Thiocapsa bogorovii: one gene and its partner. The protein of the gene in region 1 interacts with the protein of each later gene in a pairwise test. Links are inferred from orthologs where the notes say so. Each region holds a gene or a part of one and is shown in the gene's direction. Other genes may lie near its edges.

The links.
Region 2: the proteins of ligA (region 1) and leuS interact in binary tests that used the Escherichia coli proteins (3 or more experiments, as listed by UniProt). The link is inferred for Thiocapsa bogorovii from one-to-one orthologs.

Annotation. Positions count from the first base shown.
Region 1 is NZ_CP089309.1:4,359,062-4,364,840, forward strand. The notes cover bases 1,873-4,907. They hold ligA (NAD-dependent DNA ligase LigA), read left to right. Parts: upstream 1,873-2,272; coding sequence 2,273-4,543; downstream 4,544-4,907. Other genes in these bases: LT988_RS19305 (cell division protein ZipA), read left to right, coding at 1,873-2,297; LT988_RS19315 (segregation and condensation protein A), read left to right, coding at 4,680-4,907. Outside these bases: chromosome segregation protein SMC, read left to right, coding at 1-1,384; more of LT988_RS19305, read left to right, coding at 1,542-1,872; more of LT988_RS19315, read left to right, coding at 4,908-4,952; LT988_RS19320 (carbonic anhydrase), read left to right, coding at 4,957-5,769. UniProt on the Escherichia coli protein: DNA ligase that catalyzes the formation of phosphodiester linkages between 5'-phosphoryl and 3'-hydroxyl groups in double-stranded DNA using NAD as a coenzyme and as the energy source for the reaction.
Region 2 is NZ_CP089309.1:3,304,685-3,310,592, forward strand. Bases 953-4,116 are described here. They hold leuS (leucine--tRNA ligase), read left to right. Parts: upstream 953-1,255; coding sequence 1,256-3,916; downstream 3,917-4,116. Other genes in these bases: LT988_RS14880 (zinc ribbon-containing protein), read right to left, coding at 953-999; LT988_RS14890 (LPS-assembly lipoprotein LptE), read left to right, coding at 3,922-4,116. In the rest of the region: LT988_RS14875 (SCP2 sterol-binding domain-containing protein), read right to left, coding at 1-211; more of LT988_RS14880, read right to left, coding at 454-952; more of LT988_RS14890, read left to right, coding at 4,117-4,536; holA (DNA polymerase III subunit delta), read left to right, coding at 4,572-5,606; LT988_RS14900 (glutamate-5-semialdehyde dehydrogenase), read left to right, coding at 5,856-5,908.

The DNA of each region.
Region 1 (5,779 bases):
GCTGCTCAAGGCCGAGCTCGCGAGCCTGCGCGCCAAGCGCGAGCATCGAGAGGATCGGCTTCAGGCATTGGCCGCCGAGCGCGACGAGCTCCAGGAGCAGATGGCCGATGCCTTGGAGGAGATGGAAGCGGCGCGCGAGCGTCTGCACGAGCACCTCTCCTTGGTGGAGAGCTTGGCGGAGCGACGCGACGCAATGCAGGTCGAGCGCGAGACGCTGCGTGCCGGGCTTGCCGCGGTGCGGGAGGAGGAGCGTCGCTGCCGGGAGCGAACGCAGGGGCTGCGGGTCAGCGTCGAATCGAACCGCGCCGCCCGCGCGGCCACGCAGCAGAGCCTGGCGCGCCTACAGGAGCGCCGCGCGGTGCTCCACGAGCGCCGCGCCGAGCTGTTGGATGCGCTCGAGGAGAGTGTCGAGCCATTGGCCGAGCAGCGGGTGCGGCTCGACGAGCAGCTGGTGCTCCGGGTGGAGGTCGAGGAGGCGTTGGCCGAGGCACGCAACCGACTCGAGGCCTTGGATGCCGAGGTGCGCGAGCTCGAGCAGGCGCGTCAGCGCTCGGAGCAGGAGGGCCGCGTCGGTCGCGGCGAGCTCGATCGGCAGCGTTTGGAGCACCAGGAGCGCTTGGTCCGTCGCCAGACCCTCGCCGAGCAGATCGCCGAGGTGGACGGTGCCGAGCCCACACCGGCCGAGGTGCTCGCCGAGATGGATCCCGCGGCGAACGAATCTCAGTGGCAGGAGGCGCTTTCCAAGACCGCGGCGCGTCTCCAGCGGCTTGGGCCGGTGAACCTCGCGGCGGTGGACGAATTCCGTCAGCAGGCGGAGCGCAAAGTCTATCTGGACGCACAGCACGAGGATATCAGCCGCTCGCTCGAGACGCTGGAACAGGCGATCCGCAAGATCGATCGCGAGACACGCAGCCGTTTCCGCGAGACCTACGATCAGGTCAATCAGGGGTTTCAGCTCCTGTTTCCGCGGCTCTTCGGCGGCGGTCACGCGAGCTTGGATCTCACCGACGAGGATCTGCTCGAGACCGGCGTCAGCGTCATGGCACGCCCCCCGGGCAAACGCAATTCGAGCATCCATCTGCTCTCGGGCGGGGAGAAGGCGCTGACGGCGGTGGCCTTGGTTTTCGCCATCTTCGAGCTCAATCCGGCGCCCTTCTGTATGCTCGACGAGGTCGACGCGCCGCTCGACGACGCCAACGTCGGGCGCTTCTGCGAGCTGGTGCGCTCCATGTCCGATCGGGTCCAGTTCGTCTTCATCAGCCACAACAAGGTCACGATGGAGATTGCCGATCATCTGCTCGGAGTGACCATGCACGAGCCCGGTGTCTCGCGGCTCGTCTCGGTGGACGTCGACGAGGCGGTGCGACTTGCGGCGGTATCCTGAGTGCTCGGCGTTTATCGTCCGACCCGTGCGGGACGCACCCTGATTCGGGGAAAAGTCACGCGCGCTCGGTATTCACCCGCCCGATCGGGGATACAGGTCGCTCGCGCGTTGATATACTCCACCCAGTCCTGAACGTCAGACCGACACGAACGCTTGAATGGACGCCAATACCATCCGTCTCATACTGATTGCCGTGGGTGCCTTGCTCATCCTCGCCCTCTTCCTGTGGGAGCGCAGCCGCCGGGCCGACGACGACACGGACGAGGACGACGACTACGAGGAGGCCGATGCGCCTTACGGTCTGTCGTCCGGCAAGCGCGAGCCTGATCTCGGCCTCGGTCGCGCGTCCTCGCCCGTGCGCAGAGACGACTCCGCCGTGGCGGAATCGCCTCGTGCCGCGCGGGAGTCCGGGAGCTCGTCGGCGTGGGCGTCGGAGTCCGACTCTGAGGACGATCTCGAGTCCGAGGTTGCCGGCGAGATCGAGCCCCTATTGATCCAGCTCAGTGTCGGCGCGCGCCGCGAGCCCTTCTTCGGACCTGAATTGATGGACGCCGCGGAGGCTTGCGGTCTTCGTCCCGGCCGGATGGATATCTTTCACTGTCTCGACGAGTTCGACGACGATACCCGCATCTATTTCAGCATGGCCAACATGGTGAAGCCGGGGATCTTTCCGTTCGACGCTATGGACGAGTTCTCGACGCCCGGTTTGATGCTGTTCGCCCAGCTCGACGGGCGTCCGGAGGACATCACGGTCCTCGAAGAGATGATCGCCACGGCGCGAAAGCTCGCCAGCGAGCTCGATGGCGACGTCCTCGACGAGACGCGTCGCCCGCTGACGGTCGCTAAGGAAGAAGATCTGCGCCGGGCCGTGCTCGAGAACGAGCGCCGATGGTCGAGAACGTCGGAGCGTTGACCGGCTCGGATGCCGACCGCGAGCGTGCCGCCTGGCTGCGCACGGAGATCGCTCGCCATAATGACCGCTACTATGTCCTCGACGATCCGGAGATCCCGGACGCCGAGTACGATCGTCTGTTCGCCGAGCTTCAAGCCCTGGAGACCCGCTATCCGGAGCTGAGGACACCGGATTCGCCGACACAACGCGTCGGCGCTGCACCGCTCTCCGCCTTCGCTCAGGTGCGGCATCGTTTGCCGATGATCTCGCTTGCCAACGCCATGAGCGACGATGAGCTGGCCGAGTTCGACCGCCGGGTCGTTGCGGCCCTGCCGGGAACGGAGCCCGTCCTCTACACCGCCGAGCCCAAGCTCGACGGGCTGGCGATGAGCATCCGCTACGAAGAGGGACTGCTCGTTCAGGCAGCGACCCGTGGCGACGGCTCCACCGGCGAGGATGTCACCGCGAACGTGCGGACCGTGAAGAGTGTCCCGCTGCGTCTCCTCGGCGAGGCGTGCCCCGCCGTGCTCGAGGTGCGCGGGGAGGTCTATATGTCACGCGAGGGGTTCGAGCGGCTCAACAAGGCCGCAGCGCAGCGCGGCGAGCGGGTCTTCGCCAATCCGCGCAATGCCGCGGCCGGGAGTCTGCGCCAGCTCGACCCCCGAGTGACCGCCACTCGGCCTCTGAGTTTCTGCTGTTACGGTTGGGGCGAGACCTCGACCGCTTCCGAGGCGAGTCAATACGCGATGCTGCAGCGCCTAGCCGGTTGGGGGATCCCCATTTCCACGGAGCTGCGACAGGTCGAGGGGCCCGACGGCTGTCGGGCCTATTTCGAGGGGTTGGGGCGACGCCGCGATGCGCTGCCCTACGAGATCGACGGCGTGGTCTTCAAGGTCGACCGGATCGCCGATCAGGCGCGGCTGGGCGCGACCGCCCGTCATCCGAAGTGGGCCATCGCGCGCAAGTTCCCCGCGCAGGAGGCCCTGACGGTCGTCGAGTCGGTCGAATTTCAGGTCGGACGCACGGGCGCAGTGACCCCGGTCGCCCGGTTGCGGCCCGTGCAGGTGGGCGGCGTCACGGTGGCCAACGCCACGTTGCACAACATGGACGAGGTGACCCGTAAGGACGTTCGAGTCCGCGATACCGTCGTCATCCGACGTGCCGGCGACGTGATCCCCGAGGTCGTGAGCGTCTTGGTCGAACGCCGACCGCCCGACGCGGTGCCGGTCGAGATGCCTGCCCACTGTCCGGTGTGCGGTTCCGACGTGCTCCGACCCCCGGGCGAGGTGGTGGCGCGCTGTACCGGTGGCCTCTATTGTCCGGCCCAGCGCAAGCAGGCGATCCGGCATTTCGCCTCGCGTCGTGCCATGGATATCGATGGCCTCGGCGAGAAGCTCGTCGAGCAGCTTGTCGATTCGGGTTTGGTGCGCGAGCCGGCCGATCTGTATCGGCTGACCGCGGAGCAGCTCGCCGGTCTGGACCGGATGGGCGAGCGATCCGCGGCCAACCTGATCGAGGCCCTCGAGTGCAGCAAGTCCACGAGTTTCGCGCGCTTCATCTTTGCACTCGGGATTCCGGACGTCGGCGAGACGACCGCGCAGGCCTTGGCCGCCCGGTTCAGCGGAATCGCGGAGCTGGAGCGGGCACGCGAGTCGGATTTCGTGCGTGACCGAGGGGTCAAAGGGGTCGGGCAGGAGACGGCGACCGCATTGCATCGCTTCCTGGTCGAGCATCCGGAGGTCGAGGCGCAGGGCGATCTTGCGGACTGGCTCGCGGGACTGAAGCTCCCCGGTTTGACGCCTGCGCGCGCGCAGGCGTTGGCCGGACACTTCGATGATCTGCCGGCGCTTCGCGCCGCCGAGCTCGAAGATCTCTATTTCAACAGCGCTCGGCTGGTCGAAGGGATCGGTCCTGTGGTGGCGGCGGAGATTGCGGGCTTCTTCGCTCAAGCGCACAATCGCGAGGCGATCGATCGCCTGCTCGCGGCGGGGATCCAATGGCCGGACGCGCCGGCACCTGCGCAGGACACGGACGCGCTGCCCCTCGCGGGCAAGACGATGGTGATCACCGGTACACTCAGCCGGTCGCGCGACGAGATCGCAGCCCGGTTGAAGGACGCCGGTGCGAAAGTCACGAACAACGTCTCGAAGAAGACGGATTATTTGATTGCGGGAGAGGCGGCGGGCTCGAAGCTCGAGAAGGCGCAATCACTCGGTGTTGCGATCCTCGACGAGGCGATGCTGAATGCCTTGCTCGATCGCCCCTGATCTGCGCGGCGCCGGATTCTTCCGGCATCGCCCCAATGTTGCTGAATCAAACAACAAACGGACGTCGGAACCGCATCGACCGCGGTTGTCCGCTTTCCGTGATCGCGCCGTCTCTCCAGACCTTACGGACCTCGCCATGCATGAATTGAGCAAAGAGCAACAAATCCTGATCGCGATGCGCAAGACCCTGTCTGCGATCATTCGAGACGTGACCCCGCCGCCCGGGATGCGTCACCCCTTGTCCGATCCGACCATCGAGGACGTGCGTCAATGCTTGGGCCTGATCGCCGCACGCGAGAAAGAGCTGGCGGACGCTCAGGGTCGCGGCGGGGAGCGCCCCTACTATGTCGACGAGCCGCCGGATGCCCGGGTCGTACCCATTGCCGGCATCAAAAAACGCAAGGAGTGATCCGATGACCTTTCCGTGCCTGGCCAACCCCGATGCCGCCCGACGGCACCGTGTCGTGCGTTTGACGCTCTGTCTGGTCGCGGCCGGTCTGTGCCGTGATGCCGCTGCGCGCGATCCGGTGACAACGCGGGTGCCCGAGTGGTCGTACTCGGGGGTGGCTGGCCCGGACCAATGGGGCGATCTCGGCGGCGCATACGAGCTTTGTTCGCGGGGCGAGCTGCAATCGCCGATCGATATCGTCGAGACCCAGCGCGTCACCTACACGCCCTTGCTCTTTCGCTACCGATCGCAGCTCCTCGAAGCGGAAAACACCGGCCACGGAGTGCGTTTGATCTCGCCTCCCGGCAGTGCACTTGTGGTCAGGGGGCAGGCCTATGACCTGGTCGAATTCAACTTCCATGTCCCCGGTCTGCACGCTTTCCAGGGGGTTACTGCAGAGGCCGAGATCCACATGGTGCACCGCGACGGGCAGGGCGGCTATGCCGTCGTTGCCGTGCCGCTGCGGGCCGGCGATCGCGAGAATCGGATTCTCGACCGTATCCTGGAGCATTTTCCGATGCAGCCCGGGGAACGGGTGCGGCAACGTCAGGTCGGCATCAATCCGCTCTTCCTGCTGCCGGTCGATCGAAGCTACTACCGTTACACGGGTTCGCTCGTCACGCCCCCATGCACCGAGCCGGTGCTCTGGTTCGTCTTTCGCGAGCCGCTCGAGGTGAGTGCCGACCAGATCCAGCGCATCGCGCGGGCCACCGGCGCGAACGCCCGACCGGTCCAACCCCTCAACGGCCGTCCGGTCTTCTCGCTGTTCCGCTATTAAACCGCGCCCC
Region 2 (5,908 bases), 1.1 Mb from region 1 along the record:
TAGTGCGGTAGAGCTGGATGACCTTGTATCCACGACCGGCGTTGTTTGCCGCCCAGTTATCGCCCGCCAGACCGGCGGTGAGCGCGCCGGCCCCGTTCCAGGCTTGACAGGCGGAGGCCGCCCAATCGGCGTCCATGAAGGTTGCGGCCTGTGCGCCGGCTGAGAAGGTTAGGGCGAGTGCCGGGAGAGTGAGTGCGATGCGGCGAATCATGATGGTGTCCTCGTCTGGTGTTTCGTGCGGGCGCGGAAAGTGCCCGTTCTTGGTGTTGTCGTACAAGCATCTCGATGCTAGTCGGCGCGGGGTCTGTGATGCAACTGCGGGGCGACGAGCTGATCAGGTCGCTCGCGGGGCGGGGTCTCGTTCGTCATGTCGGCGATGGCGCGGCACGTGGCGCGGAGCGCCACGGGGCATGCGTGACACCGCGGAGCGGATGTCACGAGTGCTGACGATCCTCAACCCTTACCCTTGTCGCGAGGCTCGTCGCCGCGGCGGCGGAAGCTCAGGCCGCCGCAGTCTGCACAAGGCGGGATGCGTCCGGCCTTGACGAAATGGGTCTCGGCCCCGCAGCGGTCGCAGACCAGGGTGCCGGGGCCGGTGACCTCGCCGGCCTGATAGAGGCTCATCTGGCGTGCAACCTCGGCCCATTGGGCCAGTTGCAGGCTGGTCTGGTCCGCAACCTTGGAAAAGGCGTCCATCATGCGCTGCTCGATCAGCTCTAGGTCGAAGCGCCACCAATCGCGGATGTCTTGGCCGGTCTCGGCGATATAGTTGGCCGCGTCCTCGATGTCGCGTTTGATGTAGTCGGAGACCTTATCGGCCTCTTCCCGGGTCAACTCGCCAAGCTCGACCATGTTGTCGCGCGCCTTCTCCAGTATCTCGCGGAACTTGGGTGCCGATTCTTCCCGGGTCTTTTCGATCGTCTCGTGGGTTTCCTTGAGCATCCGCTCGTAGGCATCCACCAGTTTGTCCGTCGTCGAGCCTTTGTCGTCTTTGTTCATCATCCTCTCCGGTGGGTAGGGCGCGGGGCAGCGCTTGCCGCTGCGACAGCACCTCACGCGTTTCACGCAAAGGCGTCGAGACGCCGATGTCTAAAGTGTGCAGTATGGCCGCGATTTCGCAAGGACCGCTTGCACCGACCGATCGCTGCTCGTTATGCCCGATGTGCCCCGTTTGTGTCCAAGTCGCCGCGGATCCGTCCGCTGCGGTATCCTAACGCCCATCGCCGTCACCCCCTTGCCGGAAGACCGAACACCCATGCAGACCGATTACGACCCGCAGGCCGTCGAGGCCGCGGCCCAGCGCTATTGGGAAGACAACCAGTCCTTCAAGACCGTCGAGGACCGCTCGCGCGAGAAATTCTACTGCCTCTCGATGTTCCCCTATCCCTCGGGGCGGCTGCACATGGGGCATGTGCGCAATTACACCATCGGCGACGTGATCGCACGCCATCAGCGCATGCTCGGAAAGAACGTGCTCCAGCCGATGGGGTGGGACGCCTTCGGTCTCCCGGCCGAGAACGCGGCCATCCAGAAGGGCATCCCGCCCTCGGAATGGACCAAGTCGAACATCGACTACATGCGTACCCAGCTCAAGCAACTCGGTTTCGGGTACGACTGGGATCGGGAGCTTGCGACCTGCAATCCGGATTATTACCGCTGGGAGCAGTGGCTTTTCACGCGTCTCATGGAGAAGGGGCTGGTCTATCGCTCGCAGGCGACGGTCAACTGGGATCCGATCGACCAGACGGTGCTCGCCAACGAGCAGGTTATCGACGGCAAGGGATGGCGCTCGGGCGCGCCGGTAGAGAAGCGCGAGATCCAGCAGTGGTTCGTGCGGATCACCGACTACGCGCAGGAGCTGCTGGATGCACTCGACGGCCTGGACGGCTGGCCGGAGCAGGTCCGCACCATGCAGCGCAATTGGATCGGGCGCTCCGAGGGTGTCGAGATGCGCTTCGGCATCGAGGGCTCGGACGAGACGCTGGAGATCTACACGACCCGTCCGGATACGCTCATGGGCGTGACCTATGTCGCCGTCGCCGCCGAGCATCCGCTCGCGCGACGTGCAGCCGAGGATCGGCCGGCGCTCGCGGCCTTCATCGAGGAGTGCCGCAAGGGCGGGACCTCCGAGGCCGAGATCGAGACGATGGAGAAGAAGGGCCATCCGCTCGGCCTGAACGCACTGCATCCGGTCACCGGGGAGGCGGTGCCGATCTTCGCCGCGAATTTCGTGTTGATGGGTTACGGAACGGGTGCGGTGATGGCGGTCCCGGCGCATGATGAGCGCGACTTCCATTTCGCGCACAAATACGGCATCCCGATCCGTCCGGTGATCGTCCCCGAGGATTGGAAAGATCTCGCGCTGGAGGTCACGTCTGCTGACGGCACACCCGCGGAAAGCCGCCCGGTCGTTGCGGTGCTCGGAGACGCGTCCCGAGTCCCTCTGGACTGGTCGCACTGGGACGCGCGTTTCGAGCAAAAAGGCGTTCTCATCAACTCCGGCCCTTTCTCGACCTTGACCAGTACCGAGGCGTTCGAGTCCATCGCGGCCTGGCTGACGGAGCACGACAGGGGCCGCAAGCGCGTGAACTTCAGGCTGCGCGACTGGGGTGTTTCGCGCCAACGCTACTGGGGCTGCCCCATCCCGGTGGTGAACCGTCCCGACGGCAGTCTGCGCCCCGAGACCGACCTGCCGGTGCGCCTGCCCGAGAACGTCGTCGTTGACGGTTCGGGCTCGCCGCTCAAGAAGATGCCGGCCTTCTCGGACCTTCCCGGCGGCGAGACCCGCGAGACCGACACCTTCGATACCTTCGTCGAATCGAGCTGGTACTACGCCCGCTACTGCTCGTCGGATTGCGAGACGGCCATGCTCGACGAGCGTGCGCGCTATTGGCTCCCGGTCGATCAGTATGTCGGCGGGATCGAACACGCCATCCTACATCTGCTCTACGCGCGCTTCTTCCACAAGCTGATGCGCGACGAGGGTCTCATCGACTGCGACGAGCCCTTCGCCAGGCTCTTGACGCAAGGGATGGTGGTCGCCGAGACCTGGTATCGCGAGGACGCCGACGGGCGCAAGCAATGGATCAACCCGGCCGAGGTCGAGACCGAGCGCGACGAGAAGGGCCGGCTGGTGCGTGCCTGGCTCGCGGCCGACGGGCTGCCGGTGACCTTCGGCGGCATCGAGAAGATGTCGAAATCCAAGAACAACGGCGTCGACCCGCAGGTCCTGACCGAGCGCTACGGTGCGGATACCGTCCGGCTCTACACCATGTTTACCTCGCCGCCCGAGCAGTCGCTCGAATGGAACGACGAGGGTGTCGAGGGCGCCTTCCGTTTCCTCAAGCGCCTGTGGTGGCTGGCGACGACCGAAGCGGAGACCATCCGCGGCGCAGGCGATCCGGCCGGGATCGATCTCGACGAGGCGACCGGCGAGGTCAGGCGCGAGATCCACGGCGTGCTCAAAAAGGCGCGCTTCGACTACGAGCGTCAGCAGTTCAATACCGTCGTCTCCGGCTGTATGACCCTGGTCAACGTGCTCTACAAGCTCGACCCGGAATCACCGGCACGCGGCACCGTTTTGCGCGAGGGTCTGGCGATCGTGCTGCGTCTTCTCGCACCGATCGCGCCCCACATCACCCATCATCTGTGGCGCGAGCTGGGGTTCGGCGAAGACATCCTGGGCTCGACTTGGCCCGAGGTCGACGCCGCGGCCCTGGTGCAGTCCACGATCGAGTATGTGGTTCAGGTCAACGGGAAGCTGCGCGACAGCGTGAAGGTTCCTGCGGACGCCGATCGTGCGACCATCGAGGCCGCCGCGCTGTCGAGCGAGAACGCGCATCGCTTCATCGGCGAGTCCACCGTGCGCAAGGTCATCGTGGTTCCCAACAAGCTCGTCAACATCGTCGCCAACTGATGCGGATGCCCCTCGATCCCCGTGATCTTTGCCCCGACCCCGGGCGCGAGTATCAGGCCGGCACTTCCATCCATGCCCCGGCTGTCGGGGACCCGGCGCCTGCATCGCTCCCCTGGCTCAGGCCGTGGGCGCGGACGGCCTTTCTTCTGATCCTGGGTCTGATCTGTCTCGCTCAGCTCGGCTGCGGTTTTCGTTTGCGCGGTGTCGTCGAGATCCCGGCCGAGCTGAATCCGGTCTACATCCAGGCCGCCGGCAATTCGCCCGTGCGCGAAGCCCTCGTCGACCAGCTCGCGGGCAGCGACGTGGCGCTGGCTGCAACGGCGGGCGAGGCGCGGCTGATTCTGCGCATCCTCTCCGAGGGTCGGCGCTCGCAGGTGGTTGCTGTCGACACGGGCGGTCGGGTCTTGGCATACGAGCTTCATTATCTGCTGAGCTACGATGCCGTCACGCCAGACGGCGTGCAGAAGGTGCCGGCCCAGTCGCTCGATCTGGTCCGCAACTTCGACAATCCGGACGTGGAGGTGCTCGGCAAACAGCTCGAGGAGGCGCTGATCTACGAGGATTTCGCGCGCGACGCCGCGGATCGGATCCTGATGCGTCTGCGAGTGACGCTGCTCTGAGCGGCCCCTCACGCCGAACCCCGAGCGACGAACCGATGCGACTGCGCTTCAACCAACTCCAAGACGCCTTGTCCCGCGGTCTGGCCCCGCTGTACCTGGTCTGCGGGGACGAGCCCTATCAGCTCGGCGAGGCGGCGCGTCTGATCCGCGAGGCGGCTCGCCGTCAGGGGTTCGCCGAGCGCGAGGTCCTGGATCAGGACGCCTCGTTCGACTGGCATGCCTTGGCTGCCTCCGCGGACGCCATGTCGCTCTTCTCCTCGCGCAAACTCATCGAGCTGCGCATCGGTACGGCGAAGCTCGGCAAGGACGGGGGTGCCGCGGTTCGCGCCTATTGCGATCGGCCCTGCCCGGACAACCTGCTGCTGATCATCGCGCCCGAGCTCGATCGCAAGGAGCTGCAGAGCCAGTGGGCGAAGCGGGTCGAGTCGGTCGGCGCGCTGGTTCAGGTCTGGCCCCTGAAAGGACGCGAGCTGGTCCAGTGGCTCGGACAGCGCCTACAGGCGGTCGGGCTCCAGCCGGGGCCGGGCGTGGCCGAGCTGCTGGCCGAGCGTGCCGAAGGCAACCTGTTGGCGGCGGTGCAGGAGATCGAAAAGCAGCGTCTGCTGCGGGATCCGGGACCGCTCGATCTCGCCGATCTGCTCGGGAACCTCGCCGACAGTGCCCGTTTCGACCTCTTTTCGCTGACCGATGCGGCCTTGTCGGGAGACCGCGCGCGGACCCAGCGGGTGCTCTCGGTCCTGCGCGCGGAAGGAACCGCGGATGTTCTGGTGCTCTGGGTCTTGGCGCGGGAGCTTCGGACCCTGGCCGAAGCGGCCGTCGTACGTGCGGGCGGCGCGCGTGCGCCGGGTGCGGGGGATGCGCGCATGCCGCCGCAGCGTTTTGCGGCAATGGAGCGCGCCTTGTCGCGTCTGTCGCCGACCCTGCTGCGTGCGTTGCTGCATCAGTGTTCGCTGGTCGATCAGTCGATCAAGGGGCTCGCTGTCGGCGACCCTTGGCACCGTCTGGCGGTGGTCGCCGATGCCTTGGCCGCCGGCGGTTTTCGAGCCGGTCGGCCGATCCCGCAGCGCTGAGACGCGGTCGTCCTGGTCTTCTCGGTTTCCACGCAGCGACCGCTTCCATCTGATATCCGGTCCCTTTTCGGCTATACAGACCCCGGGCGCCGTCTTACACTGATCCGAACGACTGGTGCGGCAAGGCAGATTTAAGATGATTGATTTCTTAATACCGAAACCGCGCCGGCTCCAACGGGCGTCAAGTCTGCGGGGGCTGATCCCATCCAAACACATTGCATACCGCGCTGAGCGCGGTTTAGGTTCGAAATGAGCGAACGACAGATCACCGATATCGACGCCTATATGTCAGACCTCGGACG